Regions from separate parts of the Micromonospora sp. LA-10 genome, predicted to be linked through region 1. Evidence: riboswitches for the same ligand, from Rfam matches in the RefSeq annotation. Region 1 holds a riboswitch; each other region holds the start of a gene.
The links. A riboswitch is a leader RNA that binds a small molecule or an ion and turns the genes downstream of it on or off. The one in region 1 is predicted to bind cyclic di-AMP.

Region 1 (9,272 bases):
TCAGCGCCGCAGCATCCGGCGGACCTTGCCCGGGACGGCCTGCTTGATCCGCTCGCGCAGCTGCTGCGAACGCAGCGCGTCGATGGTCTCGGTGAGCTTGGCGTTCTCGTCGCGCAGCCGCTCGATGCGGGTCAGCAGTTCGGCCGGCGGGGTGGCGGCGGCGGGCCGGACGGCCGGCGGGAACACCGTCTCGTCGACCCGCCGGTCGAAGCGGGCGGCGCTTTCCTCGTCGTCGAACGAGATGCCGAGGTCGTGCTTGCGCAGGAACGCGGTGATGGTCTCGTAGCGGGCCTTGTGGCCGTCGGTGAGTGCTGTGTAGTCGGCCTCCGCGTAGAGGTCGGCGGCGTCGACGTCGGCCGGCACGTCGCGCATGATCCGGTGCGGGATGTCGAAGTAGCGAGCCAGTTCCAGGGTGCGCGAGTCGTGCGCGAACAGGTAGCCGGGCGTGCCGGCGGCCAGCGCGGTGATGGTGCCGTGGATGCGGGTGCCGAACGCGAAGTCGTACTCGGACAGGTGTGACATCCAGGTCCACGGGTCGACGAACATGCGCACCTTGTCCTCGACGAACAGCGGGTGCGAGGTGTGCAGCGGGATGTCGCTGCTCTGGCCCCGGTGCTCGGGCGCGTCGCCGTAGAGCAGGGTGCCGAGGGTCCGCAGGTCCTGCGGCACGTAGCACAGGTTCGGGTAGCGCTCGTGGTGGTGGCGGACCACCGAGGCCATCGAGCGGACGTACGGCGAGATGGTGAGCGCCACCTTCGACTCGGCGGTCAGCTCCGGCTGCTTCTTCTGCAGCGGGAACGTGTCGCCGTGCAGGAACATCGACGGGCAGCCGATCTGCTCCACGTCGGAAAAGCCCAGCGTGTTGAGGTAGCTCTCGGTCACCTCGCCGCGTACGCCGATGCTGTGCGACCGGTCCAGCACTGCCTTGCAGAACGCGCGCACCGGCTCGTCGATCGGCCGCAGGTACTCGCGGTCGCCGTCGACGTTGGTCTGCACGCCGACGCCGAGCACCACCACCGGGATCTTCAGCCGTTCGATCAGCCGGGTCAGCGGAGTGAGGCGGTGCATGAAGCTGCGGCGGAAGGCGTTCGCCAGCGGTACGACGAACACGTCGTACCGCTCGTTGATCTCGTCGGCGAGGCGCGGATCGGCCGGGGTGCGGGTCGGTGTGATCTCCGCCGTGGAGGTGGCCAGCAGCTTGTGCGCGGCGTGGCTGAAGACCAGGTTTCCGCTGTTGTCCCCGATCCAGTTGCCGGCGAACGTCTCCTCCGGCGTGAGGACGTCGAACGGGCCCTTGCGGGCGCGGAGCAGGATCCGCTGGTGCATCCGGTTCGCTCACCTTCCGTACGGCACGGCGTGCCGCGGGCGCCGGTCGGGCGCTCGCGCGTGCAGGAACGGAAATCCTATCCGCCGCCGTGCGGGGACCGATCGGCCGTCGGCTCGCCGGGAACGTCCCGGTACTCCGGGGTAGGGTGCCCGGAATGACCAGCGCGCCCACCGTCACCCGTGCCCCGCGGCTGCCGTCGCTGACCGGATTGCGGTGGATCGCCGCGCTGCTGGTCTTCGGTTTCCACGCCGGGACCATGGGGATCGTCGCCGAGCCGCACCTCAAGACCGTGGTGGACAAGGCGTTCAGCCTCGGCCTGTCCGGCGTCGAGTTCTTCTTCATCCTCAGCGGGTTCGTGCTGGTCTGGTCGTACCGCGACGGGGAGCGGGCGTGGACGTTCCTGCGCCGCCGGCTCGCCAAGATCTACCCCAACCACGTGGTGACGTTCGTGGCGGCGCTGGCGGTGGCGGCGTGGTTCGCCGACCCGGTCCTGCCGTGGGCGGCGATCGGCAACTTCTTCCTGGTCCAGGCGTGGATCCCGCTGAACGGCTACTTCTACAGCGTCAACAACGTGAGCTGGTCGCTCTCCTGCGAGCTGGCCTTCTACCTGTGCCTGCCGCTGGTGGTGCCGCGGCTGCGCCGGGCCCGTACCGGGGTGCTCCGGGCCGTGCTGGTCGCGGCGCCGCTGCTCATCCTGGCGCTGTGGCCGGGCCAGGAGCTGGTCCCGGAGGAGCAGCGGTGGTGGTTCACCCAGATCTTCCCGGTGACCCGGTCGCTGGAGTTCTGGATGGGCGTGGCCGCCGCCGAGCTGATGCGCCGCCACCGCTGGCGCGGACCGAACCTCGCCGTCGCCACCGGCATCTTCGTCACCACCTGGGTGGTCGCCGCGCTGTGGATCCCGGCCGAGTTCTGGGCGGCGCTGCTCGCCGTGGCGTACCTGCTGGTCATCGCCGCGGCGGCGGACGCCGACGTGCGCGGCCGGCCCACCCCCTGGCGGTCCCGGCCGATGATCTGGCTCGGTGAGGTGTCGTTCGCCTTCTACCTGGTGCACGTGCTGGTCATGGTCACCGTGCTGCGGCTGACCGGGGACTGGGGCACCGGCCTGCCCGGCTGGCAGGGGCCGCTCGCGGTACTCGGCTTCCTGCTGCTCACGCTCGCGCTCGCCGCCGCGCTGCACCGCTGGGTGGAGCTGCCGATGATGCGCCTGCTCGGTCCGTCCCGCCGGTCCCGCGCGGCGTCGCGCGCACCGGCCGTGCCGGCTCCGCGCGGGCCCGCCGAGGGTGCGGGAACCCCGGCCTCCGACGGCGTCGCGCCGTCCGTCGGCGGTCCGGCCGAGGACATCGAGTACGCCGGGCGGCGTCGCCCGGACTGACACGCGCCCCGGTCGGCCGGTCGATCCGCGACACGCCGTGCGACGGTGCGTCAGTGGGGGATCGGCGGTAATTTGTACCCGTGCTTCCGATCGCGCTCACCTGCCCCATTTGGTGGGTGGCGCGCTGGACCGCCCGGATGCTGGCCAGTCTCGCCGTGGTCGTCGCCTGCTCGTTCGGCGCGGCCACGCTGCCGGCCGGCGCCGCCCCGGCCGCCCCGGCCGTGGTCGCCGGTCCGGCGTACGCGAGCACGCCGGCCGCCGCCCAGCGACCGGAACACGACCGCGCCGCCGAACGGCAGGCTCGTCCCGTCGGCGCGCCCGCCCCACGGGCGACCGACACGCTCCCGGCCGGCCCCCAGCCGGTCCCGGCCGGCCGGATCACCGCGCCGGTCGGCCTGCGGGCCCCGCCCGCCCGCTGATCCGCCCACGGGCGCTCGCCCGTCACCGCACCCACCGAACGTCATCCCGCACCCGCCCCTCGACGGCCCGGCGCACCCGCGCCCCGCCCGGCCGTGCGGAGTCTCCCGCCAGGTTCTTCCCGTGAGGTGCCGACCATGTCGCAGACCGTTCTCTACCACTTCCTCACCGCGGTCCCCGAGGCCGCCGCCATCTGGTCCTTCCTGATGCTGCTCGCGTTCGGCCTGCTCGCCGTGCTGGTGGCCCGGCCCGAGCGGGACGGCGCCGCCGAGGCCGCCGCCGAGCCGGTGGACGCGGACGCCGCGCGCCGCGACGACCTCGTCCGGTACGCCGACGAGGTGGCGGTCGCCGCCGCCGGCGCCGCCCAGACGGCCCGTCGCCGCCGGGAGCGGTGGCTGGCCGCGCAGGACGAGGCGGAACGGGCCTGGACCGCGTACGACGAGGCGGACACCGCCGCGCGCCGCCTGGCCGGGGCCGCCGCGCTGGCCGCCCCGCGCACCCCGCGAACCCCGGCGGAGTACGCGGCCCGGGAGCGCTGGCTGCACCACGCCGCCATGACGGCGCACTGGCGTGGCGACCTGTCCGCCCGCCAGCTCGCCGACGTGCTGGCGCGCCGCAACGGGTGGGACCCGCGCCGGCACCCCGCCGAGCAGGAGATCGTGCTGGCCCGCACCGTCCGGGACCGGCGCCGGGCCGGGTGGGAGAGCGCCGCCGAGCGGGAGCGACTGGCCTGGCGGGACGCCGAACTGGCCGCCGAGGCCGCCCGGGCGCTCGCCGCCGAGGCGTACGCGGCCACCCTGGCGTTGCGGCCCGCTACGGTGTCCCGCGGCGCGGCGACGACGCCCCTGCCGGTCGGCGCGGCCGTCCGCAACGCCCGTTGGCGTCCGGCCCGGGTCGGCTGAGGCGACCGAATTGTTACCGGGAATGTGGTGACCCGGCCCACCCGGTGCGTGGAAACGGGCGTCCGGCGCGGAACAGGGCAGCGGAGCGCGCAATTGCCGGTCGCCGGCTCGCCGTCTGTCCCCTTATCCGCCGCCAGGTCACATCACCACCGCTTGTCCCATTGAGCGAAGTGAGTAACCGGGTGTTCCGAAATCCGTTACCGAAGATCACGTTTACGCAGGTGGGAGCGCTTGGCAGGGGCAGTACCCGCCGGTAGTGTCGGCGCGTCCGGTGCGGTAACCGATCGCAGAATGCGACGCCGCGCCGACCCGCCTAATCGTGTCATCACGAACCGGGGAACCATGAGCACCATCGGGGTGAATCCGCGGCCACTGCCGCGGTAGGGCGTACTTCCCGCCCGAATCCGTCAGCTAACCCGGTCGGCGGCCACGGAAGGAGTCCCATCCTCGTGCCCACCCCTCGATCGTCCCCCCGCCTCCACGGCTCCGCGGTACCCGCGCTCGCCTGACGCGACCGGCACACCGCCCCTGGGCGCCCGGCATCGCGGGCGTACCCGTTCCCCCGGCCCATCCGGCCCTGCAGCACGTGTGGACACCCCGCGTGCCGGGCCGGCGTGTGCCGACACGCCCCCCGTGGAGGATTTTCGTGAAGCACCACCTGAAGCGTCAGCTGCGCCGGATCGCCACCGAACGCCCGTACCAGATCATCGCCGGATCGGCCGCGGCGCTCGTGCTGGCCGCCGGCGCCGGCACCGCCCTCGCCGCCGGTGAGGACGCCCCGGTCCGCCAGGAGAACACCGCCTCGGTCGCCGAACTCGACGCACGGCTCGGCGAGCCCGCCAGCCGGGGCGAGGCGCGCATCGTCGTCCCGCCGGCCTCGCCGAGCGCCGAGCCCAGCGCGTCGCCCAGCGCCTCCCGGTCGGCGAAGAAGGCCGCGCCGGACCCGGACGTCACCAAGGCCGCGCCGAAGCCGCCGTCCAGCAAGTCGCTCGACTACGACTACCAGGCGCAGATCAACTACTACTACTGCGGCCCGGCTGCCGTGCGCAACGCGCTCAGCGCCACCGGCATCGAGCGCAGTCAGGACGCGCTGGCCGGTCCCCTCGGCACCACCGAGATGGGCACCAACTCGGCCGAGGACACCACGCGCGTGCTCAACCAGCAGGTCAAGGGCAACCCGTACCGGACCCGGATGATTCCCGGCTCGGCCAGCCCGGCCCAGATGGACCGGCTCCAGGCCGACGTGGTCGAGGCGATCAGCAACGGCCGGGCGGTCGTCGCGAACGTCGCCGGCACCGCCACCGACACCAACGGCGGCTGGCACTCGTTCCCCGGCGGCCACTACGTCGCGGTGATCGGTTACAAGGACGACGGCCGGACCGTGCGGATCGCCGACTCGGCCGACCCGTCGCTGCCGTCGTACTGGCTCACCACCATCGACCTGGCCCACTGGATCGCCAGCCGTGGCTACTCCGCCTGACCAACCAGCACCAACCGAAGGCCGGCGCCCCTCCCGGGGGTGCCGGCCTTCTCCGTCCCGCCCGCGCCGCGCCCGTCCCCGCCGCGGCTCTCACGCGGCCTCGGCGCACCCCTCAGGCGGCGTTGGCGCGGCTCTCACGCGGCCCCGGCGCGCCGATCTTGGACTTGTGGCGCCTGGTATGCCCGGCTCACCCGCTATGGGAGGCACCACAACTCCAAGATCGACGGTGAGAGGGCGGGAAGTGCAAGATCGACGGGCGAGGGCGAGGGCGAGGGCGAGGGCGAGGGCGAGGGCGAGGGCGAGGGCGAGGGCGAGGGCGAGGGCGAGGGCGAGGGCGAGGGCGAGGGAGAGGGAGAGGGAGAGGGAGAGGGAGAGGGAGAGGGAGAGGGCGGGCGAGCGCGGGGCGAGCGCGGGGCGAGCGCGAGAGCGGCGCGCGGGGGCGGGGGCGAGCGGCGTGGGGGCGGGCGGCGTGAGGGCGGGCGGCGTGAGGGCGGGCGGCGTGGGTGGCGGGTCGGGGGTTCGGTCTCGCGTGTCCGGGGCGGGCGGTGGCAGACTGCGCCAATGGGCGATGCGACGGGGAACCGGCACCTGATTCTCCTGCACGGCATGGGCGCCACCGGCGAGGTGTGGCTGCCCTGGGCGCCACTGCTGGAGCGCCGCTGGCCCGGGCGCTGGCTCGCCCCCGACCTGGCCGGCCACGGCTGGTCGCCGCCGCTCGACGGCTACTCGTTCGAGGCCCTGGCCCAGCGCGTGGCCGACGGGCTCGGCCCGGTCCGGCTGGGTCCGGACGACCGGCTGGTGCTGCTCGGGCACTCGCTCGGCGGGGTGGTGGCGCTGGCGCTCGCGGCCCGGCAGCGGGCTCTTCCGGTCGACGCGGTGGTGGGGCTCGGCATCAAGGCGGTCTGGTCCCCGGCCGAGCTGGCGAAGGCGGCTGAGCTGGCCGCCCGGCCGGTCACCTGGTTCGCCACCCGCGACGAGGCGGCCCGCCGCTACCTGCGGGTGTCCGGGCTCGCCGGGCTGTTCGCGCCGGACCATCCGGTGGTGGAGGCGGGGCTGCGGCGGGTGGACGGCCGCTGGCGGCTGGCGATGGACCCGGCCGCGTTCGCGGTCGGCGAGCCCCGGTTGCCCGCCCTGCTGGCCGCCACCGGCGTGCCGGTGCTGCTGGCCCGCGGCGAGCAGGACCCGATGGTGAGCGACGAGCAGCTCAAGGAGCTGGGCGCGCCGGTCGCCACCCTGCCCGGTCTGGGCCACAACGCGCACGTCGAGGACCCGGCCGCCGTGCTCGCCCTGCTCGACGCGTACCTCTGAGCGGGCCTACACGACGGCGCGCTGCGCCGGGACCGCCCAGTCGGCCTCCAGCTCGCGGCGGGCGGCGGCGAGGAACGCCTCGGCGTAGGCGTCGGCGGGGAAGTCGCCCAGGTAGCGGGTACGCGCCGCCCAGCGCTGCGCGGCCTTCGGGTCGGCGTCGAGTAGGTCGGTGAGCACCTGGTCCACGTTCGACATGTCGCGCCGCAGCACGTAGCCGGAGGCCGCGAGCGGGAACCGCTCGACGAAGTGCTCGCCGTCGGCGCCGGTGTCGGTGACCGCGTACGGCTTGCCGGAGTAGAGCCAGTCGGAGATGACGCCGGAGACGTCGGAGACCAGCGCGTCGGCGCGGTTGACGCACTCGGTGAGCGTCAGCTCGCGGGCCGCGGCGGCGCCCCACACGTGCGGGCGGCCGGTCTTGGCCCGGTCGGCGGCGAGCAGCTCGGTGAGCCGGGCGAGCTGGCGGGCCGAGGCCGGGTTCTTGCCGGTGTACGGGTGGGCGCGCAGGATCACCGCCGCCCCGCGGTCGATCAGCCGGCGGATCAGCGTCTCGGCCACCGGCAGCGAGCAGTAGTTGGCGTCGGCGTGGTGCCCGGTCCAGGTCGGGGTGTAGAGGACCGTCGGGTGCGCGGAAGCGGTGACCGGCTCCCGGCGTACCTCGATGGCTTCGACCTGGGGCCGGCCGACCACGACGAACTTGTCGGCGGGGATCTCCACGCCGGCGCGGGCGTACCTGTCGATCGCTGCCTGCCCGGCCACGAAGATCTTGTCGAAGATGGCCGAGATCGGGTTGGCGCTGGGGGCCTTGTCGCTGTCGCCGTGGTGCAGCTGCACGTGGGTGAGCTGGTTGAACCGGATCAGGTGGGCGTTCTTCGCGCCGTGGTTGACGTAGAACGCGACGCGCAGGCTGGGCACCAGCGCCTCGTCGAGCGCCTTCAGGGTGGGGCAGAGGACCACCGGGGCGCGGGTGGCGGCGGCCACCGCGGGCAGGAGTTCCGGCTCGCGCAGCACCACCAGGAACGGGCGGCCGATCCGTTCCAGGTACGGCAGCCACATGGTGACCTGGTATTCCGAGCCGGGCGGCGCGGAGAAGTGCAGTACGAACTCGGGCTGGTGGCGGCGCAGCGCGCGGCCGACCGGGCCACCGCCGGCGGGCGGCCGGAACCGGCGACGTGCGAGGTCGAGCGCGACCGCCCCGCAGCCAGCGCCGACGAGCAGCGTGGCGGCGAGCGCCGACCAGGCGGGCAGGGTCAGGGCGGCGGCGAGCGCCACCACGGCGAGCAGCGCCAGCAGCGCGTCGCCGAGCCGGGCGGCGACCAGCGGCGTCCAGGTGCGGACCGGGAGGTTCGCCGCCCGGATCTCCAGTGCGCCGGCCTGCCGCAGCGGGCCGACCAGCAGCACCAGGCCGAGCAGGACGAGCGCGGTGGCGGCGAGGGCCGGGTCGAAGCCGTCGTCGAGGCGCCGGGCGTAGCCGACGAGGATGCCGGCGGCGACGAGCACCGTCTCGGCGAGGCCGTCGGCCGACGGGCGGACCCGGCGTTCCCAGGCGGTGGCGGCGAGCGCCGCGACGGCCAGGGCCAGGCCCCAGCCGGTGGCGCCGGTGAGCGCCACGACGAGGAAGGCCAGCACCGCCAGCCCGGTGGTCAGTACCCGGGCGAGCAGCTTGCGGACCAGGTCACCACGCATCTGGCACGTCCCGTCGGTCTCAGGCGCCGGTGGACAGCTCGGACCGGTCGGCGCCGGGCTGCGCCGGTACGGCGGCGGCCTGCTCGCCGGGGGCCCGGCGCACGTCGACCACCTGGCCGGTCAGGTCGGAGATCAGCACGTCCAGGGACGCCTGCGCGACCGCCTCGGAGGAGAGCAGCGTGTGCTCCGGCTCCTCGCCGAAGGCCCGCGTCCGCATCGGGGTGGCGGTGCGCTCCGGGTTGACGCAGTTGACGCGTACGCCGAACTCGGCCCACTCGTCGGCGAGCGCCTGGGTGAGGTTGACCAGCGCGGCCTTGGTGGCGGAGTAGAGCGCGTAGCGGGCCCGGCCCCGGGTGTACGAGCTGGACGTGTAGAGCAGCAGCTGGCCCTTGGTCTGCTGGAGGTACGGCAGCGACTGGCGCGCGATGGTGACCGGGCCGACGAAGTTGACGTGCAGGAGACGGTCCATCGTCTCGGAGTCCATCTCGGCGAGCGCGCCCTTCTCCAGGATGCCGGCGGTGACCACCACGTGGTCGATCCGGCCGGTGGCCTCGAACGCGGTCTTCAGCGCGGCTGTCACGTCCTCGGCGCGTTCGACGTGGGTGCCGGTGGTGGAGCGGCTGAACGGGAAGACCTGGGCGCCGTAGCCGCGGGCCAGCTCGGCGAGGTCGTGGCCGATGCCGTAGCTGCCGCCGAAGACCACGATGGTCCGGCCGGTCAGCTCCTCGGCGTAGCTGCGGTGGTCGGTCAGCCGGGGCGCCTGGGCGGCGGCGAGCTGGAACA
Region 2 (9,272 bases), 2.8 Mb from region 1:
CGAGGATGCCGTCCACGCCCGGGTTCACCTCGGGCGGCGACAGGTGGCTCCAGGCGACCCGGCCGTCCGGGTCGACTACTACGAGCGCCCGGTCGGACTGCCCGCGCGGCGCGTACGCGCCGTAGCGGCGCGACACCTCGCCCTTGGGCTCGAAGTCGGCGAGCAGCGGGAACTGGATGCCCTGGCTCTCGGCGAACGCCCGGTGCGAGTCGACGCTGTCCACCGAGATGCCCAGCAGCACCGCGTCGTGCCGCTCCAGCTCGGGCAGGGCCGCCTGGTAGAGGGCCATCTGCTCGCCGCAGACCGGTGACCAGTCGGCGGGATAGAAGGCCAGCACCACCGGACGGCCCCGGAACTGGCCGGGACCCACCTGTCGCCCGTCCGGCGCCGCCGGCAGCGTGAACCCGGGGACGGCCCGCCCGGGTGTGATCAGCCCGTTCGGATCACTCATGCCTCCCACCATGGCCGGCGCCCGGGTGAGGCGGGCTCACCCGGGCGGGGTGGTTCGGCTCAGCGCACGACGAGGTGGTTGTGCACCTCCCGGATGCCGGGGGCGTTCCACACCACCCGCTCGATCTCCGCGCGTTCGCCGGCGGAGTGGACCTGCCCGCCCAGCAGCACGGTGTCGCCGTGCACCCGGACGTCGACGCTCTCGGCCTCGGTGGCGGCGTTGCGCGCGAGCGCGTCCACGATCCGCTCGGCCAGGTCGTGCCCGTCGGCGCGTACCGCCGGGCGCACGGCGATTCCGTTGCTCACCCCGCGTACGCCGGTGAGCCGGGCGACCGACCGTTCGGCGGCCCGCCGCTGGTACTCCCACTCGACGTCGCCGTGCAGCGTGACCCAGCCGTCGGAGACGGTCACCTGCAGCGCCTCGACCGGCACGAAGGCGTCCCATTCCAGCGCCCGTACGGCCGCGACGGCGATCTCCGGGTCCTTCCGCCCGGCCGCGGTGGCGATCTGGACGAAAAGGTCGTTGGCGACCGCGCGGACCCGGGCGGCCCGGTGCGCGGCGCGTTCGGCGGCCCACTTCTTGGCGTAGCTGTCCACCCGGCCGGTCAGCGTCACCACGCCCTCGGTGACAGTCACCCCGATCTCTTCCGGGCCGACCCGGGGTTCCCAGGTCAGTTCGTCGAGCACCGCGGACTGGATGTCCCGGTCGGTGCGCGTGATCGTGTCGGTGGCCATCCGGCTCTCCCTCCGTCGATGGCGGCGCGGGCACGCGGTCCCGCACCCGCGATCCTGCGCGTGTCCCGGGTGACCGGCCCTCACCCGGTCCGGGTGAGGCGACGGCGACATTCGGCGGCATCACACGACGGTGGCCGCCCCGGGAGTCCCGGGGCGGCCACCGTGCGGTGCGTGCGGGTCAGCCGTCCAGGCCGGCCGGGGAGTTCGGGCGGTCCACGTCCACGAACTCGATCTCGTCCGCGGCGCGGTCGCGGCTGCCCGCGGCGCGGGCGGCGGTGCCGGCGGCCCAGCCGATCGCCGCGCCCGCGAGCGCCGCCGCGATCAGCAGCGTCCAGGGCAGGGCGGGCCGGCGCCCGGCCAGCGCGTCGAAGGCGAGCGTGGCACGCCGGCGCGCCTCCTCGGCGGCGGAGCCGACCAGGTCGGTGGCGTCGTCGGCGAGGCCGGAGGAGTTGCGGCGGGCGGTGCGGGTGGCGTCGCGCACGCTGTCACCGGCGGAGCCGGCCGCGGAGAGCAGGTGCGACCACGCCTGGTCGGCGACCCGCTCGGCCTTGCCCCGGCGGTCCAGCAGGTTGGATCCGAACATAGTTCTACCTCCTCGGGTGCCGAAGGCCGGCGGCCACTTCGGACTCCGGTGTCCATCCGGCGCGTCACGGGTTGACTCCCCCGGGCAGTGCCCCGCGCGCGGCGGCGGCAAACCCACAGTGGGTCGCGGTCGCCCACCCGTCTCCGGAAACGGGACGAACCACCCGAACGCGCCGAGAGTGGGGTGTCGGCGCTAAGTGCGCGCGCCCGCTACCCTGGTCGGCGGATCGACGGGTCCGACCGGCCGTAAGGCTGGCCGTGGCCCGCGGCGAAGGGGAAACTGGAACCCGGAGGTCCGGATTGGGTACGCCCAGGTGTGCCCAGTTCGCGAATTGCTCATCCCGGGGGGTGGCGACCGAGGCGTTGGAGGAATACTCTCGGTCGCGGCCCGCGTACTGATGAGGCGCCCGTCAAGGGCGAGTGGAGGTGCTCGCGTGAGCCTGTCGATCGTGAAGTCGGTGCGGCCGGGTGGTGTCGTCCAGATCGCGCCCCGTGGGGAGATCGACGTCGACACCGCGTACGAGGTGCGGGAAGCGATCGCCGAGGTGCTCGCGAAGGGCCGTCCCTCGCGCATCGAGCTGAACATGCGGCTCGTCACGTTCATCGACTCGGTCGGCATCAGCGCCATGGTCGCCGGCTTCCAGACCTGCGAGGTCAGCGGCGTCAAGCTGGTGGTCACCGAGCCGAGCCGGTTCGTGCACCGGCAGCTCTGGGTGACCGGCCTGCTCGGCCTCTTCGGCGCTCCCGAGCCGTGGTTCGCCGACGACACCCCCGAGGTGCTGCCCGGCGCCTGAGCGCCGCTCACACCCCCTCCGGCCAGGGGACCTTCTACCCGTTGCCAGTCCGGCGTCCGTACGGGACGATCGTCGCGACGCACGACGGCGAGGGGGCCCGCTTGCAGAGCAGCGACAGCTTCAGCTACACCGTGCAGACCCGGTGCAGCCGGGCCGACGCGGTGGCCCTGCTGGGTGACCTGAGTCGCCAGGGTGAGCTGCATCCGCTGATCGTCCGGGTCCGGCAACTGCCGGCCCGGCCGGGCGCGCTGGCCAGCTACGCGATCACCGACCGGCTGCAACTGGGCCCGCTGCACTTTCCGGTCACGTACCAGGCGGACGTGCTGGTCGCGAACGAGGACGAGGTGGTCACGGTGGCCCGGCAGCAGCCGGCGACCACGGTGCGCAACCACACCCGGCTGCGCGACGAGCCGGACGGCACCGTACGCATCGACGTGGAGATCACGCTGACCGCGCCGGCGCCGCTGTTCGGGTACGCGTTCCGTCAGGCCCGGGCGGCTCACCTGAGCCTGGCGGCGCGTCTCGGCGCGACGCTGGAGGGCCGGCCCGATCCGGCCGGCCCCCCTGGTGCGCGCTAGTACACCGACAGGTGCACGTGGTTGGTGTGGTCGCTGGACGGGTCGCCGTTGCCGCCGCTGTACGACTTCCACCCGCTGCTGGGCAGCCAGATCTGCTTGAACCAGATCACGTAGAGCACGGCGAGCGGGTCGGCGTTGCGCACGAAGTAGGCGGCCAGGTTGTTGCCGTACGTCCGGTCGCCGCCGGTGGCCACGCCGCCGAAGCCGTTCTTCTGGGCGGCGAAGTCGCAGGCCCGCCCCTTCGGGTGCTCGCCCGAGCCGCTGGGCCGGTGGCACGAGACGTACCGGGTGAAGCCGGCCGCCTTGGCCTGCTGCAGCGCGTGCAGCGTCCGCGGGGTGATGCAGCCGTTGGCCGGGGTCGGGTCGTTGACGCTGCACGACTCCGACGGCCACGAGCCGTCCGAGTTGCGCGGCGCCGGCTTCGCGTTCTTGTTGGAGGTGCCCTGGACGCTGCCGCCTCCGCTGCTGCTGTTGCTGCGTGCGGAGCGCTGGTTCGCCACTTCGAGCGCGCGCTCGGCCTGCTCCTTGCGCTTGCCCATCACCGTGACCTGCTTGCGTTGCTCGCGGATCTCGGTGTCGAGCGCGGCCCGGGTGCGGGTGGCCTCGTCGCGGGTGGCGATCAGTTCGCGCACCGTGCGGTCCTCGTGCGCGGCGACCTGTCCCAGGGTGGCGGCCCGATCCATGAAGCCCGCCGGGCTGCTGCTGTCGAGCAGCGCCGCTGCGGTGCCGAGGCGGCCGGCACGGTACGCCACTCCGGCGATCTCGCCGACCTTGGCGTCGCGTGCGGCGAGTTCGGCGCCGACCGTCTTGAGCTGGTCGTTCAGCTGCTTCTGGCGGTTCACCGACTGGTTCAGCGCGGCCTTCGCCTCCAGCCAGCCCTTGCTGGCCGCGTCGAGTTGGGCGCGCAGCTCCGGCGTGCCGCCCTCGTCGTCGCCGGGTGCGGCGGCGAGCAGGGCGGTCCGGGGCGCCGCCGAGGCGGGGGAGGCCGGAACGGTCGCGACGCCGAGAGTCAGGGTCGCGACGAGCAGGGCCGCCAACCGGGCGGCCGTCCGTCGTGCAGGTGCCACTGGGGGCATTCACATGTCCTTCCGTCAACCGCCGACCGGGTTAGCTGACGGGTTCGGGACGGAAGATCCCTACCGCTGACGCGGATGCACCCCACGTGCGTGGTTCCCCGGCTCGCCCCTTCGGGCGATTAGGCGACGGCCACCCCACCTGCGCCGGTGACGCCGGTGGCTGCGGCCGCGACCGAGCCTACCGGCGCTGCCCGGACGCGGCTCCGATGCGTGGTGCCGCATGGTGGGGCAAAACCGACATTACTGTACAACAGCCACAGTGATTTAAGTCTGTCCTAATCACCACTCGGTCTTGCCGCACACGCCCGCGGACGCTCCGGGTTCGACCTGCAACGTGGCGTGATCGATGGAGAAGTCCTCGTGCAGCGCGGCCCGGGCGGCGGCCAGCACCCCGCCGGGGTCGACGCCCGGATCGGTGGTCAGGTGCGCCGAGGCCACCTCCATCCCGGAGGTGAGCGTCCAGACGTGCAGGTCGTGCACCTCGGCCACGCCGGGGACCGCGGCCAGCCGGTCGTGCACGGCGGTCACCTGCAGGTGCTCCGGCGCCGCCTGCACCAGGATGCGCACCGCGGCCCGGCCGAGCCGCCAGGTGCGCGGCAGGATGAACAGGCCGATCCCGACGGCGACCAGGGGGTCCGCCCACCACCAGTCGGTGACCGCGATGACCAGCGCCGCGGCGATCACGCCGAGCGAGCCGAGCAGGTCGCCGAGCACCTCCAGGTACGCCCCGCGCAGGTTGATGCTCTCCTTCGATCCGGCCCGCAGCAGCGCGAAGGCGACGATGTTGGCGAGCAGGCCGAGCACCGCCACCACGAGCATCGGGCCGGCGAGCACCTCCGGCGGCTCGCCGAAGCGGCGTACCGCCTCGACCAGGACGTAGACCGCGACGGCGCCGAGCAGCACTGCGTTGGCGAGGGCGGCGAGCACCTCCAGCCGGTAGAGCCCGAACGTGCGCTGCGGGTCGGTGCCGGCGCGGCGAGTGGCGGTGATCGCCGCGAGGGCCATGCCGATGCCGAGCACGTCGGTGAACATGTGCCCGGCGTCGGAGAGCAGGGCGAGCGAGCCGGTGGTGAAGGCGGCCACCGCCTCGACCACCATGAGGACGGCGAGCAGCGCGAACGCGGCCCAGAGGCGGCCCCGGTGGCGGTGTGCCGCGTTGGCCACCGCGCCGCTGTGGTCATGACCTGCGCCCACGCCAACACCCTCCCTGCCGCGTACCGGCCGGGCCCAATGTATGCTCACATCGCTATGTATGCAAGTGAACTGTGGGCGGCGCCGACGCGACCACTCACCCCACCGGGTCGAGCGTGGTGAGACGCTGCGTCGCCCGGGACAGCGCCACGTAGAGCGTGCGCACGCCCGACCCGGGATCGGCCCGGATCTCGCTCGGCGCCACCAGCACCACGCCGTCGTACTCCATGCCCTTGGCCTGCAGGCTGGTCACCACCTGCAGCCGGCCCGCGCCGCGCGTGCCCAGCCAGCCGGCCACCTCGTCCCGGCGCGGCACCGGCGTGATCACGCCGACAGTGCCCTCCACCTGCCTGAGCAGCGCCTCGACCGCCTCGACGGTGGCCGCCGGCAGCTCGGCGGCGGGCACCGTGCGCTCCACCGGCGGCACGCCGGTGGACCGGACCGCGTCGGGCAGCGGCAGATCCGGGTACAGCCGGCGGATCTCCGCCGCCGCCACCGCGAAGATCTCCGCCGAGTTGCGGTAGTTGGTGGTCAGCTCGTAGCGGTGCCGCTTGCGCCGGCCCAGCGCCTGGTCCCGGGCCCGGTCCAGCTCCTGCGGGTCGCCGGTCCAGGCCGTCTGCGCCGGGTCGCCGACCACCGTCCAGGACGCCAGCCGCCCGCGCCGGCCCACCATCCGCCACTGCATCGGCGACACGTCCTGCGACTCGTCCACCACCACGTGCGCGTAGTCGCGGTAGTCGGCCGGACGCTCCCGGGCCGCCGCCCGGGCGGCGCGCTGCCGATCGGCGTACGTGCTCAGCTCGCGCACACCACCGGCGAGCTGGTACGGGTCGCGCTTGGGTCGGGCCCGCTGCACCGGCTTGCCCAGCAGCGCGTCCAGCTCGTCCAGCAACGCGATGTCCGCCACCGTCAGCCCGTCGGTGGCGAGCGTGCGGTACGCCTGCCCGAGCAGCCGGATCTCGGCCGAGGAGAGGATCCCCCCGGCGTAGCGGCGCAGCCGGTCCGGGCGGGCCAGCCAGTCCAGCACGTGCCGCGGGTGCAGCCGGGGCCACCACGCCTTGAGGAACTCGCGGAACTCCGGCCGCTCGATGATCTCGTCCTCGAACGCGGGCTGCTCCGGCAGCCGGCCCACCCGCAGCGTGCGGGCCTGCGCGTAGAGCGCGGCGAGCACCGCGTCGAACGCCGACCGGCGCACCTCGTTGCGGCGCGCGCCCCGGGCCAGCGTCCGGTCCCGGATCGCGTCCAGCGCGGGACGCTCAAGGCGCAGCAGCTCACCCCGGTACAGCAGGCGCAGCTCGGCGGGGGAGTCCGGCACCGCGTCGCGTACCGCGCGCTCCAGCACCCGGCGCATCCGCAGCGAGCCCTTCACCGCCGCCACGTCCGGCGGGTCGGTCCGGGACGCCGACAGGCCCGGGAACAGCGAGCCGAGCGAGTGCAGCGTGGCGGTCTCCTCGCCCAGCGACGGCAGCACCGAGGCGATGTACTCGACGAACACGCCGGACGGGCCGACCACCAGGATGCCGCCGCCGGCGTACCGGGCCCGGTCGGAGTAGAGCAGGTACGCGGCCCGGTGCAACGCCACAGCAGTCTTGCCGGTCCCCGGACCGCCGGAGACGATCGTGACGCCGTTGCCGGGGGAGCGGATCGCCTCGTCCTGCTCGCGCTGGATGGTGGCGATGATGTCCCGCATGCCCCGGCCGGTGGCCCGGGACAGCGTGGCCAGCAGCGCCCCGTCGCCGACCACCGCCATGTCCGGCGGCGCGGCCTCCGGGTCCAGCAGGTCGTCCTCGATCCGGGTGACCTTCTCCGAGGCCGACTGGATCGTGCGCCGGCGCACCACGCCCCGAGGCTCGGCGGGCGTGGCCTGGTAGAACGCGGCGGCAGCCGGGGCCCGCCAGTCCACCACCAGCGTCTCCGCGTCCACGCCCCGCACACCCAGGCGGCCGACGTGCAGCACCTGCCCGGTACGCAGATCCAGCCGCCCGAACACCAGCCCCTCGTGCTCGGCGTCGAGCACGTGCCGGCGCTGGGCGGCGTGGAAGACCATCGCGTCCCGCTCGACCAGCGCGCCGAAGTTGCCGACCCGGGCCAGCTGATAGCCCTCCCGCTCGGCGTCGGCCGCCGACCGGCGCAGTTCGGCCAGCCGGGCGTACACCCGGTCGAGGTGGCGCTGCTCGGCGGCGATCTCCCGGTCCAGCGTGGTCTGGTCGGTCAACGCGGATGCTCCTGTGGTCGGACGACACGACGGGCTGAATGAGGGTACGGGCCCTCGGCAACCGCGGCGCCGGGGCATGCCGTCCGCGTGGCGTACGTCAGTGCCGTCCGGGAGCGGGGGACGCTCAGAGGCGGGTCGCCGGGCGGCCGGCCAGCACCCGGTCCACCACCCCGGCCACGGCGGAGTTCACCTGGTCCGGGCGCTCCATCATCAGCATGTGGCCGGCGCCCGGGCACACGGTCAGCTCCGTGGTGGGCAGCGTCGCCGCGATCGACTCGGCGCACGGCGGCGGGGTGAGCCGGTCCCGGTCGCCGACCAGCGCGGCGGCCGGCAGCCCGCCGAGCGCGGCGAGCGTCTCCAGCCGGTGCTGCGCCCCGATCGAGGCGCGGAACCCGCCGATCGAGCGCAGCGTGGCGCGGGCCACCGCCGAGGTGACCAGGCGGATGTCCGCCGGGTCGCAGCGGTCGCCGAACAGCATCCAGCGGATGCTGGGGCGCAGCGCGCGCAGCAGCGCGTGCGGTGGCCGCCAGCCGCCGCACCGGGCCAGCACCCCGGCGCCGGTGGTCTCGGCGAGCCGGATCAGCCGGGTGATGCGGGGGGAGAGGCCGTAGACGGTGTGCGTGTGACCCTCGGCGGTGGTCGAGACGAAGACCAGCCCGGCGGTACGCGCGGCGAACCGGTCGGGGTGGCGGTGGGCGTACTCCATCACCGTCATACCGCCCATCGAGTGCCCGACCAGCACGACCGGCCCGGACGGGACGATCTCGTCGATCACCGTGGCGAGGTCGTCGCCGAGCTGGGCCAGCGTGGCGTCGCGCAGCGCCAGGCAGCTCGACCGGCCGTGGCCGCGCGCGTCGTAGGTGACCAGGCGGACCCGGTCGCCGAACCGCTCCCGCATGTCGGCGACCTGGCGGTGCCAGCTGCGCCCGTCGAGCGTCCAGCCGTGCAGCATCACCACGGTGACCTCGGCGTCGACCGGCCCGGTGACCGTCACGTGCAGCCTTACGCCGTCCGGAAGCCGCAGTTCCATGTCGTCCACCCCCGAGCCGTCCGGTTTGCGTCCACCGGGTGTCCCGGCGGTGACACCGGCGTTACCCGTCATGACACCACGGCAACCGGGGCGGGGAGAAGATTCGCGTCCCGCCCCACGAGGACCGGATCGATGACCAGGCTGGGGGCATGCCGTCCGCCGCCCGCAGTCCACGCGCCGCGCTGGCCGAGCTGCTCGCCGGCAACCGCCGCTTCGTCAGCGGGCAGCCGGTGCACGGGCACGACGTCACCGCTGCCGCCGCCGTGGCCTCCGGCGACCAGCAGCCGTACGCGGTGGTGCTGGGCTGTATCGACTCCCGGGTGCCGTTGGAGGCGATCTTCGACCAGACGTTCGGTTCGATCTGCGTGATCCGTACCGGCGGGCACGTGCTGGACCGGGCCGTCCGCGGCTCGATCGAGTACGTGGTGGAGCAGCTCGGCGTACGCCTGGTGATGGTGCTGGGCCACGAGCGCTGCGGCGCGGTCGGCTCGACGGTGGACGCGCTGCGCACCGGGCGGTGCCCCGGCGGGGACCTCGCGTACGTGGTGGACCGGATCGCCCCGGCGGTCACCGACGTCGGCGTGGACGACCCGGACGCGCATCCGCTGGCGATCCGCCGCC
Region 3 (9,272 bases), 1.6 Mb from region 1:
CATGCTATGGCCATCGACGGGCTCGCCCGAATCGGACGCGGCCCGGCACGGGAAAGTATGAAATGCGTATCACGAATCTTGACGTGCCCCACACGCCGTGTGACCGTGAAGTCGCGAGGCCGTACGGCCTGGTCGTTCCCCCAGGTAGACGAGGTGAGGCAGATGACGCCGAGAAGCCCGGAGCAGGCGCTCGCGGAGCTGCGCGCCGGTAATCACCGGTTCGTCACCGGCGTGCCGCAGCATCCGAATCAGGACGCCGGGCACCGGGCGGCGGTGGCCGACGGCCAGCACCCCTTCGCGGTGATCGTCGGCTGCTCCGACTCGCGGCTCGCGGCGGAGATCATCTTCGATCGCGGCCTCGGTGACCTCTTCGTGGTGCGTACCGCCGGGCACACCGCCGGGCCCGAGGTGCTCGGCAGCGTCGAGTACGCGGTCACAGTGCTGGGCACGCCGCTCGTGGTGGTGCTCGGGCACGACTCCTGCGGCGCGGTCCAGGCCGCCCGGGAGGGGGTGCGGACCGGCGCCGCCCCGGCCGGGCACCTGGGCGCGGTGGTGGACGCGGTCTCGCCCAGCCTGCTGCGGGCCGCCCGGCAGGGGATCGAGGACCTCGACGGCATCGTCGACGTCCACATCGCGCAGACCGTGGAGACGCTGCTGGCCCGGTCCACCGTGCTGGCCGAGCGGGTCGCGGCGGGGCGGTGCACGGTGGTGGGGATGTCGTACCGGCTCTCCGGCGGCCAGGTGCGGACAGTGGCGCAGGTCCCGGCGTCACTGCCCGCTCCCTCGGCGCCGGCGGACGCGGACGCGGCGCTGGCCGGCTGACCGCGGCGCCGGACGACGAGAAGGGGCCGCCCGCGGGCGGCCCCTTCTCACTGCGTCCAGGTCAGAGCATCGACATGTGGACGTGGTCGGTGTGGTTCGACGGTCCGCTGTACGAACTCCAGCCGGTGGCCGGGAACCAGATCTGCCGGTTCCAGATGACGTAGTAGATGCCCAGCCGGTCGGCGTTGCGGATGAGGAACGCGGCCACGTCGTTGCCGTACTTGCGGGTGTCGTTGTTGTGCCAGGGCGCGAAGCCGCTGTTCTGCAGCGACCAGTCGCACGCCTTGCCCTTGGGGTGCTCCCACGGCCCGCCCGGCCGGTAACAGCCCACGAAGCGCGTGTAGCCGGCGCGCCGGACCTCCTTGTAGGCGTGCAGCGTCCGCGGCGTGACGCAGCCCGAGGTGGTCGGGTCGCTCTCGCTGCACGACTCGGCCTTCCAGCCGCCGTCGGCGGTGCGGCCGGGGCCGATCTTGGCGACCGGTGAGGTGGCGTCGACCAGGCCGCCGGTGAAGCCGAGGCCGCCGACGAGCTTGAGGGCGCGCTCGGCCTGCACCTTCTCACGCTCCATCGCGTTCTTCTGCTTCTCCTGCTCGCGTACCTCGGCGTCGAGCGCGATCTTGGCCGTCTCGGCGCGGTTCTTGACCGCGTTGATGGCGGCCAGGCGCTGCGCGTTGAGGAGGTTCAGCTCGTCCAGGGCGTTGACGCGGCGGACGAACGAGTCGGGCGAGTTGCTTTCCAGCAGCATCGCCATCGCACCCATCCGGCCGGTCCGGTAGGACTGGGCGGCGAGCTGGTTGACCTGCGGGCTGAGCGCCTCGAGCTCGGCCTGTGCCGTCTGCACCTCGGCGGCCAGCCGCCGCTGGCGGTCCTGCGACTTGGCCAGCTTCGCCTTCGCCTGGAGGAAGTTGCGGTTGGCGTTGTTGATCGCCTCGGTGATGAGTGGTGGTTCGCCGTCCTCCTCGTGCCCGGACGGCTTCGGGGCCGCCGCGGCGGCGGGGGCCGCCATCGCCGAGTTCGGCCCGGCCAGCACTGCCAGCGAGGCCAGCACGGCCACCAGGGGTGTCAGCCAGCGGCGCAGGGGTGGCGTCACAGTGTTCCCTTCCGTCGGCCGCCGACCGGGTTAGCTGACGGGTTCGGGACGGAAGTGGCCCCTACCGCTCGCGCGGATTCACCCCTTGTACCTGGTTCCCCGGCTCGCCCGCAGGCGATTGGGCGGCGGCACCGCTGGCGCCGGTGCGCGCCTTCGGCGGTGACCGGCAGCGAGGTTACCCGACAGCACTCCTGCGGATCTACGTCCGGAAGCCGACCAATAGCGAGATTTCGCCGTGGCGTGCCGTGACCAGCATCGCGTTTGAAATCGATGGTCACCGTGCGGAGTGTCACCATGTCGCCTCCGTGCTTTTTCCGCCGCCGAGCGCCTCCAGCGCGTCGTCGCGTCCGCCCGGCGGACGGGGCGCGGGGGCCGCCGGCGCCGCGCCGGGCGCGCGCCGTCCGGCGGTGGTCACGATCGCGGCCAGCGCGGTCGTCAGCGGTACGGCCGCGATCAGGCCGAGCGTGGCCACCGCGCTGCGGACGATCTCCTGGGCGAGGAACTCGCTCGTGAGGATCTGGCTCACCGGGCGGGAGTCGGCGACCAGCAGGAGCAGGAGCGGCAGCGAGGCGCCCGCGTACGCCAGCACGATGGTGTTGACGGTGGACGCGATGTGGGCGCGGCCGACGCGGGTCGCCGCCCGGTAGAGCTGCCGCCGGGACAGTCCCGGGTTGGCGTGCGCGAGTTCGGTGACGGTGGCCGCCTGGGTGACTGTGACGTCGTCCAGCACGCCCAGCGAGCCGATGATGATGCCCGCCAGCAGCAGCCCGTGCAGGTCCACGTCGGCCTGGAACATGGACAGGGTGGTGGCGTCCTCGCTGCCGAAGCCGGTCAGGTGGGTGGCGGACGTGGCGAGCAGGCCGAGCACACCGGTGATCACCAGGCTGCCGAGCGTGCCGAGCACCGCCACCGACGTCTGCGCGGTGACCCCGTGCGTCAGGTAGAGCACCACGAACATGATCAACGCGGCGCCCACGATAGCCACCAGCAGCGGCGGCTGGCCGCCGCCGATGCCGGGTAGCACGAAGCCGAGCAGGATGGCGAAGCTGGCCGCCAGGCCGCCGAGCGCGGCGAGCCCGCGCCAGCGCCCGAACGCCACGATGGCGGCGGCGAAGAGGACCAGAAGCCAGATCAGCGGGGTGCCGCGCTGGTGCTCGGCGATGTTGTAGGACTTCACCGAGGGGTCGGCCGGGTCGATCAGCTCGACCAGGACGATCTTGTCGCCGACCTCGACCCGTGGCGCCCCCGGCCCGGCCGGCAGCGGCGTCTCGACCTGCCGGCCCGCGTCCGGGCCCTGCTCGGCGGTGACGGTCACGGTGCCGCAGGGCCCGCCCGCGCCCTCCGGGGCCTCCGGGGTCGGCGGGCAGGGCTCGGTGACCACCCGGGTCACGGTGCCGTGGTAGCGGGGGACGTCCGCGCCGCCGACCGGCTCCCGGTCCTGCCGGGGCCAGAGCACCAGCGCCGCGATCACGGTGAGCGCGAACAGCGGCACCACCGTGGCGACGAGCAGCCGGCGTACGCGCGGCGGCGTGGGCGGTGCGGGGCGGGTGTGGTCGGCACCCAAGGCGTCTCTCCCAACGGTCGCGGCGACGCCTGGTCCGCCGGACCGGTGTGGTCACCGGGCCGGCGCGGACGTGTCGGCCACGTCCGGGTCGTCGTCCGGCCATGGTAGGCAGCCCGGCTGGGCGCACCCGGGCACCGTGGCCGGTGCCGCGCGCCCCGCTCGGGTCAGGTCAGGCCGGCCCGGCGTCGCCGGTACTCGTCCTCGTCGATCTCGCCGCGCGCGTACCGCTCGTCCAGGATGCGCCGGGCCGTCGTCGGGCCCAGGTACTGCGGGCCGGTCCACCGCACAGCCGCCCAGACGAGCCCTGCCAGCACCGCGAGCACCAGTAGGGACCAGATCCACATCCAGCCCATCATCGGGCTCTGCCACATCATCGGGCCGCCCTCCGTCCGTCGCCGCGGGTCCGCCGGGGTCGGCCTGCCCGCCACTTCGACGGTACGACCGGCCCGACGCGTCGGCGCGGGTCGATGTGCCCGGCTCCGGGGGCCGGAGGTCCCGCTCAGCCGCGCTTCATCAGGCGGCCGACGGCGGCCATCATCTCGGTCGCCATCTCGTCGGCCCGGCCCTCGGCGGCGCCCTCGTGCATGCAGTGCCGCGCGTGGCCGTCGAGCAGGCCGAGGCCGACCTTGTCCAGCGCCGCCTGGATGGCCGAGATCTGGGTCAGCACGTCGATGCAGTAACGGTCGTCCTCGACCATCTTCTCGATGCCCCGGACCTGACCCTCGATGCGGCGGAGCCGGGCGAGGAGTTGGTCCTTGCTGGCGGTGTAGCCCCGGGTCGGGCTGGACGGCGCGGTCATGGAAACGAGGATAGCGTACCCCTCGGGGGTATGCTAACGTTCCGGCAGTACCCCCAGGGGGTATAAGATCGGAGGGCGAGATGGAGAGCACCTACCAGGTGAGCGGCATGACCTGCGGCCACTGCGTCAACTCGGTGAGCACCGAGCTGAGCGCGCTTCCGGGCGTCACCGACGTCCAGGTCGACCTGGCCACCGGCCGGGTCACCGTCACCAGTCAGAACCCGCTGGACGCGGACGCCGTCCGGGCGGCGGTCGACGAGGCCGGCTACGACCTCGTCGGTGCGTGACGGGTCCACGGACCCGCAGGAGCGAGGAGAAACCATGAACACGGCGACGAAGCTCAGCGGCTTCGCGCTCGGCCTCGTGGCGGTCTTCGGCGCGGCGTACGGGATCGGCAACCTGGCCGATCCCGTCGCCCCGGCCGCCGAGGCCCGCCACGACGACAGCGGCAGCGACCACGGGACCGGCGACACCGGTCACGGTGACGAGAACCACGCGGGCGGCGACGCCGCGCACCTGCCCGGCGGGCTGCTCGTCTCCGAACGCGGCTACACGCTCCAGCCCACCACCACGGCGGCCGGGCAGTTCGCCTTCCGGATCACCGGCCCGGACGGCACGCCGGTCACCCGCTTCGAGGTGGCCCACGACAAGCGCATGCACCTGATCGTCGCCCGGCGGGACCTCTCCGGGTTCCGGCACGTCCACCCGGAGATGGCCGGCGACGGCACCTGGTGGGTCGCCTCCCCGCTCGACGGCCCCGGCGTCTGGCGGGCGTTCGCCGACTTCACGCCCGAAGGCGGCGAGCCGCTGACCCTCGGCCTGGACGTCACGGTCTCCGGCGAGCTGGCCGCCCGGCCGCTTCCGGCGCCGGCGACCAGCACCACCGTCGACGGCTACACCGTCACCCTGACCGGCGCGCCGGAGCCGGGCCGGACGAGCCGGCTCACGCTCTCCGTCAGCCGCGACGGGCGGCCGGTCACCGACCTTCAGCCCTACCTCGGCGCGTACGGGCACCTGGTGGCGCTGCGGCAGGGCGACCTGGCGTACCTGCATGTGCACCCGGAGGGCACGCCCGGCGACGGGCGCACACCCGCCGGTCCGGCGATCACGTTCGCCGCGGAGGTGCCCTCGGCCGGGGCGTACCGTCTCTACCTGGACTTCCGGCACGGCGACACGGTGCACACCGCCGAGTTCACCGTCCTGGCCGGCGACCAGACCGCGCCGGCGCCCGCCGCGCCGGCACCCACCACCGCACCGACCCCGGACGCCGGACACGGCACGCCCGGGCACGGGCACAGTTGAGCGCCGGAGGTGCCGCGATGACTGCCACGGGAAAGGCGCTGCCCACCGCGCCGAACCTGATCGAGCTGGCGATCGGCGGGATGACCTGCGCGTCCTGCGCCGCCCGGATCGAGAAGAAGCTCAACCGGATGGACGGCGTCGAGGCGACGGTGAACTACGCCACCGAGAAGGCCACCGTCCGGTACGCCGACGAGGTCGCGCCGGCCGACCTGATCGCCACAGTCGAGAAGACCGGCTACACCGCAGTGGTGCCGCCCCCGCCCGAGCAGGCGACCGCAGCGGCCGGGGAGCCGGTGGACGAGCTGCGCGCCGCGCGTACCCGGCTCTGGGTCTCCGCCGTGCTCACCGTGCCGGTGATCGTGCTCGCCATGGTTCCGGCCTGGCAGTTCGACTACTGGCAGTGGGCCTCGCTCACGCTGGCCGCCCCGGTCGTGGTCTGGGGCGGGCTGCCGTTCCACCGCGCCGCCCTGGTCAACCTGCGGCACGGCGCGGCGACCATGGACACGCTCGTCTCGCTCGGCACGCTGGCCGCGTTCGGCTGGTCGCTCTGGGCGCTGTTCCTCGGCGACGCCGGCATGCCCGGCATGAAGCACCCGTTCAGCTTCGACATCACCCGGGGCGACGGCGCCGGCAACATCTACCTGGAGGCTGCCGCCGGGGTGACGGTGTTCATCCTGGCCGGGCGGTACTTCGAGGCCCGCTCCAAGCGCACCGCCGGGTCGGCGCTGCGCGCGCTGCTCGAACTCGGGGCCAAGGACGTGGCGGTGCTGCGCGGCGGCCAGGAGGTCCGGGTGCCAGTCGGTCAGCTTGCGGTCGGCGACCGGTTCGTGGTCCGGCCCGGTGAGAAGATCGCCACCGACGGCGTGGTCGAGGAGGGCACCTCGGCGGTCGACGCCAGCATGCTCACCGGCGAGTCGGTGCCGGTCGAGGTGGGGCCGGGCGACACGGTGACCGGCGCGACGGTGAACGCCGGCGGCCGGCTGGTCGTCCGGGCCACCCGGGTCGGCGGCGACACCCAGCTCGCCCAGATGGCGCGGCTGGTGGAGCAGGCGCAGACCGGCAAGGCGGCCGTGCAGCGGCTCGCCGACCGGATCTCCGGCGTCTTCGTGCCGATCGTGATCGCGCTGGCCGCCGGCACGCTCGGCTGGTGGCTCGGCACCGGCTCCGGGCCGACCGCCGCGTTCACCGCCGCGGTGGCCGTGCTGATCATCGCCTGCCCGTGCGCGCTCGGCCTGGCCACGCCGACCGCGCTGCTCGTCGGCACCGGCCGCGGGGCGCAGCTCGGGGTGCTCATCAAGGGGCCGGAGATGCTGGAGTCCACCCGCCGGGTCGACACCGTCGTGCTGGACAAGACCGGCACCGTCACCACCGGCCGGATGGCGCTGGCCGAGGTGCTGCCCGCCGACGGCGAGGACGCTGCCGAACTGCTCCGGGTGGCCGGCGCGCTGGAGGCCGCCTCCGAGCACCCGATCGCCCGGGCCGTCGCCGAGGCCGCGGCCGAGGCCGGTCCGCTGCCGCCGGTCGGCGAGTTCGCCAACGCCGAAGGGCTCGGCGTGACCGGCACCGTCGACGGCCGGACCGTGGTGGTCGGCCGAGCGCGGCTGCTGCGCGAGCGGGGTCTCGACGTACCCGAGGAGGTCGCGCGGGCCGCGACCGGCGCGGAGGCGGCGGGCCGGACGGCGATCCTGGCCGGCTGGGACGGGCGGGCCCGGGGCGTGCTCGCGGTGGCCGACGCGGTGAAGCCGACCAGCCGGACGGCCGTCGCCCGGCTGCGCGAGCTGGGGCTCACACCGGTGCTGCTCACCGGCGACAACGCCACTGTGGCGAAGGCGGTGGCCGCCGAGGTCGGCATCGACGAGGTGATCGCGGAGGTGCTGCCCGCCGAGAAGGTCGCGGTGATCGAGCGGCTCCAGGGCGAGGGCCGGGTGGTCGCGATGGTCGGCGACGGGGTCAACGACGCCGCCGCGCTGGCCCGGGCCGACCTCGGGCTGGCCATGGGCACCGGCACCGACGCGGCCATCGAGGCCGCCGACCTGACGCTGGTCCGGGGCGACCTGACCGCGGCCGTGGACGCGATCCGGCTCTCCCGGCGCACGCTGGCGATCATCAAGGGAAACCTGTTCTGGGCGTTCGCCTACAACGTCGCGGCGTTGCCGCTGGCGGCGGCCGGGCTGCTCAACCCGATGCTCGCCGGGGCGGCGATGGCGTTCTCGTCGGTCTTCGTGGTCGGCAACAGCCTGCGGCTGCGGCGCTTCCGCCCGATCGGGTGAGGGGATTGGGCGGGTGGCCGACGGGGTAACCAGTTGTCGACAGGCAATCGCATCAGTGGAGGTCATCATGGGTCTCGACGACAAGATCGACAACACTTCCCAGGACGCCGCGGGCAAGGTCAAGGAGGGCGTCGGCCGGGCCACGGACAACGAGCGCCTGGAGGCCGAGGGCCGCAACGACCAGACCGGCGCCAAGCTCAAGCAGGCCGCCGAGAAGGTCAAGGACGCCTTCAAGAGCTGACGTACGCGCAGTGCACGTCGCCGGGCCGGCCCTTCGGGCCGGCCCGGCGTGCCGTACCGGTCAGCGTCGAACCCGGTAGCGCACGTGCGTGACAGTGGGCGACGCCACCACCTTCTCCGGCTCCAGCACCACGTCCAGCGGCCCGTCGAACAGCGGCGTGCCGCCGCCCAGCACGATCGGCACCGTGTGCAGCCAGACCGAGTCGAGCAGCCCGTCGGTCAGGTAACGGCGTACCGTGGCGCCGCCACCGGCCACGCAGACCCGCCCGTCACCCGCCGCCGACCGGGCCCGCTCCAGCGCCGCCCCGGGGCCGTCGGTGACGAAGTGGAACTCCGTGCCGCCGCTCATGACCAGCGGTTCCCGCGGGTGGTGGGTCAGCACGAACACCGGAGTCCGGAACGGCGGGTCGTCGCCCCACCAGCCGGTCCACCCGAGGTCCCACTGACCCTCGCCGCCGCCGAACATGCGCCGGCCCATCACGTACGCGCCGACGCCCTCGGTCATCTCCTCGATCACCTCGGCGTCCGAATTGCGCTCCCCGCCCTCCTGGCCGTGCTGCGCGCGCCAGCTCTCGGTGGCGAACGCCCACTCGTGCAACCGCAGGCCACCACGGCCCAGCGGGTCCGCCTGGCTCTGGCCCGGCGCCGCCACGTAGCCGTCCAGCGACACCGACATCTGACTGGTCACCTCTCCCATGACGGGTGGACCCCCGGGCGCGCGTCAACTCATCGGTCAGGCCAGGCGGGCGGCGCCGGCCTGGAGGTAACGGCGCTCCGGCAGGCTGGTGGTGGCCCGTGCGGCGGCCAGGTACGCGGCCCGCGCGTCCGCCCGGTCCCCGGCCAGGTCGAGCAGATGCGCGCGGACGGCGGCGAGCCGGTGATGGCCGGCGGTCCGGCCGTCGGCGTCGAGCGGTTCCAGCAGCGCGAGCCCGGCGCGCGGGCCGTCCACCATGGCCACCGCGACCGCCTGGTTGAGCGTGACCATCGGATTCGGCGCGAGGTGGGCCAGCACCCGGTAGAGCGCGACGATCTGCGGCCAGTCGGTGGTCTCGGCGGAAGGGGCCTCCGCGTGCACCGCCGCGATGGCCGCCTGCACCTGGTACGGCCCCGGCGACGACCAGGTAAGCGCCTCGGTCACCAGCGCCACCCCCTCCGCGACGGCGTCCCGGTCCCACCGGCCGCGGT

Region 2: it holds a riboswitch for cyclic di-AMP, as region 1 does, so the genes downstream of both, ACSDG8_RS24945 (coiled-coil domain-containing protein) here and ACSDG8_RS07045 (C39 family peptidase) in region 1, are expected to answer to the same signal.
Region 3: it holds a riboswitch for cyclic di-AMP, as region 1 does, so the genes downstream of both, ACSDG8_RS14515 (coiled-coil domain-containing protein) here and ACSDG8_RS07045 (C39 family peptidase) in region 1, are expected to answer to the same signal.

Annotation. Positions count from the first base shown of each region.
Region 1 is NZ_CP195710.1:1,509,980-1,519,251, reverse strand. Features, by position in the region: gene ACSDG8_RS07065 (polysaccharide pyruvyl transferase family protein) at 1-1,326, opposite strand; gene ACSDG8_RS07060 (acyltransferase family protein) at 1,482-2,699, shown strand; gene ACSDG8_RS07055 (hypothetical protein) at 2,780-3,118, shown strand; gene ACSDG8_RS07050 (hypothetical protein) at 3,254-4,018, shown strand; cyclic di-AMP (ydaO/yuaA leader) riboswitch at 4,319-4,459, shown strand; gene ACSDG8_RS07045 (C39 family peptidase) at 4,665-5,498, shown strand; gene ACSDG8_RS07040 (alpha/beta fold hydrolase) at 6,060-6,806, shown strand; gene ACSDG8_RS07035 (CDP-glycerol glycerophosphotransferase family protein) at 6,813-8,489, opposite strand; gene ACSDG8_RS07030 (bifunctional cytidylyltransferase/SDR family oxidoreductase) at 8,509-9,272, opposite strand, start outside.
Region 2 is NZ_CP195710.1:5,274,918-5,284,189, forward strand. Features, by position in the region: gene ACSDG8_RS24920 (redoxin domain-containing protein) at 1-451, opposite strand, end outside; gene ACSDG8_RS24925 (BON domain-containing protein) at 511-1,185, opposite strand; gene ACSDG8_RS24930 (hypothetical protein) at 1,364-1,768, opposite strand; gene ACSDG8_RS24935 (STAS domain-containing protein) at 2,202-2,561, shown strand; gene ACSDG8_RS24940 (SRPBCC family protein) at 2,663-3,139, shown strand; gene ACSDG8_RS24945 (coiled-coil domain-containing protein) at 3,136-4,215, opposite strand; cyclic di-AMP (ydaO/yuaA leader) riboswitch at 4,220-4,351, opposite strand; gene ACSDG8_RS24950 (cation diffusion facilitator family transporter) at 4,495-5,409, opposite strand; gene ACSDG8_RS24955 (HelD family protein) at 5,504-7,621, opposite strand; gene ACSDG8_RS24960 (alpha/beta fold hydrolase) at 7,746-8,651, opposite strand; gene ACSDG8_RS24965 (carbonic anhydrase) at 8,801-9,272, shown strand, end outside.
Region 3 is NZ_CP195710.1:3,090,375-3,099,646, reverse strand. Features, by position in the region: gene ACSDG8_RS14525 (helix-turn-helix transcriptional regulator) at 1-3, opposite strand, end outside; gene ACSDG8_RS14520 (carbonic anhydrase) at 163-822, shown strand; gene ACSDG8_RS14515 (coiled-coil domain-containing protein) at 884-1,912, opposite strand; cyclic di-AMP (ydaO/yuaA leader) riboswitch at 1,917-2,047, opposite strand; gene ACSDG8_RS14510 (YibE/F family protein) at 2,202-3,476, opposite strand; gene ACSDG8_RS14505 (SHOCT domain-containing protein) at 3,641-3,850, opposite strand; gene ACSDG8_RS14500 (metal-sensitive transcriptional regulator) at 3,976-4,275, opposite strand; gene ACSDG8_RS14495 (heavy-metal-associated domain-containing protein) at 4,356-4,562, shown strand; gene ACSDG8_RS14490 (hypothetical protein) at 4,597-5,577, shown strand; gene ACSDG8_RS14485 (heavy metal translocating P-type ATPase) at 5,595-7,847, shown strand; gene ACSDG8_RS14480 (CsbD family protein) at 7,915-8,088, shown strand; gene ACSDG8_RS14475 (dihydrofolate reductase family protein) at 8,149-8,784, opposite strand; gene ACSDG8_RS14470 (RNA polymerase sigma factor) at 8,821-9,272, opposite strand, start outside.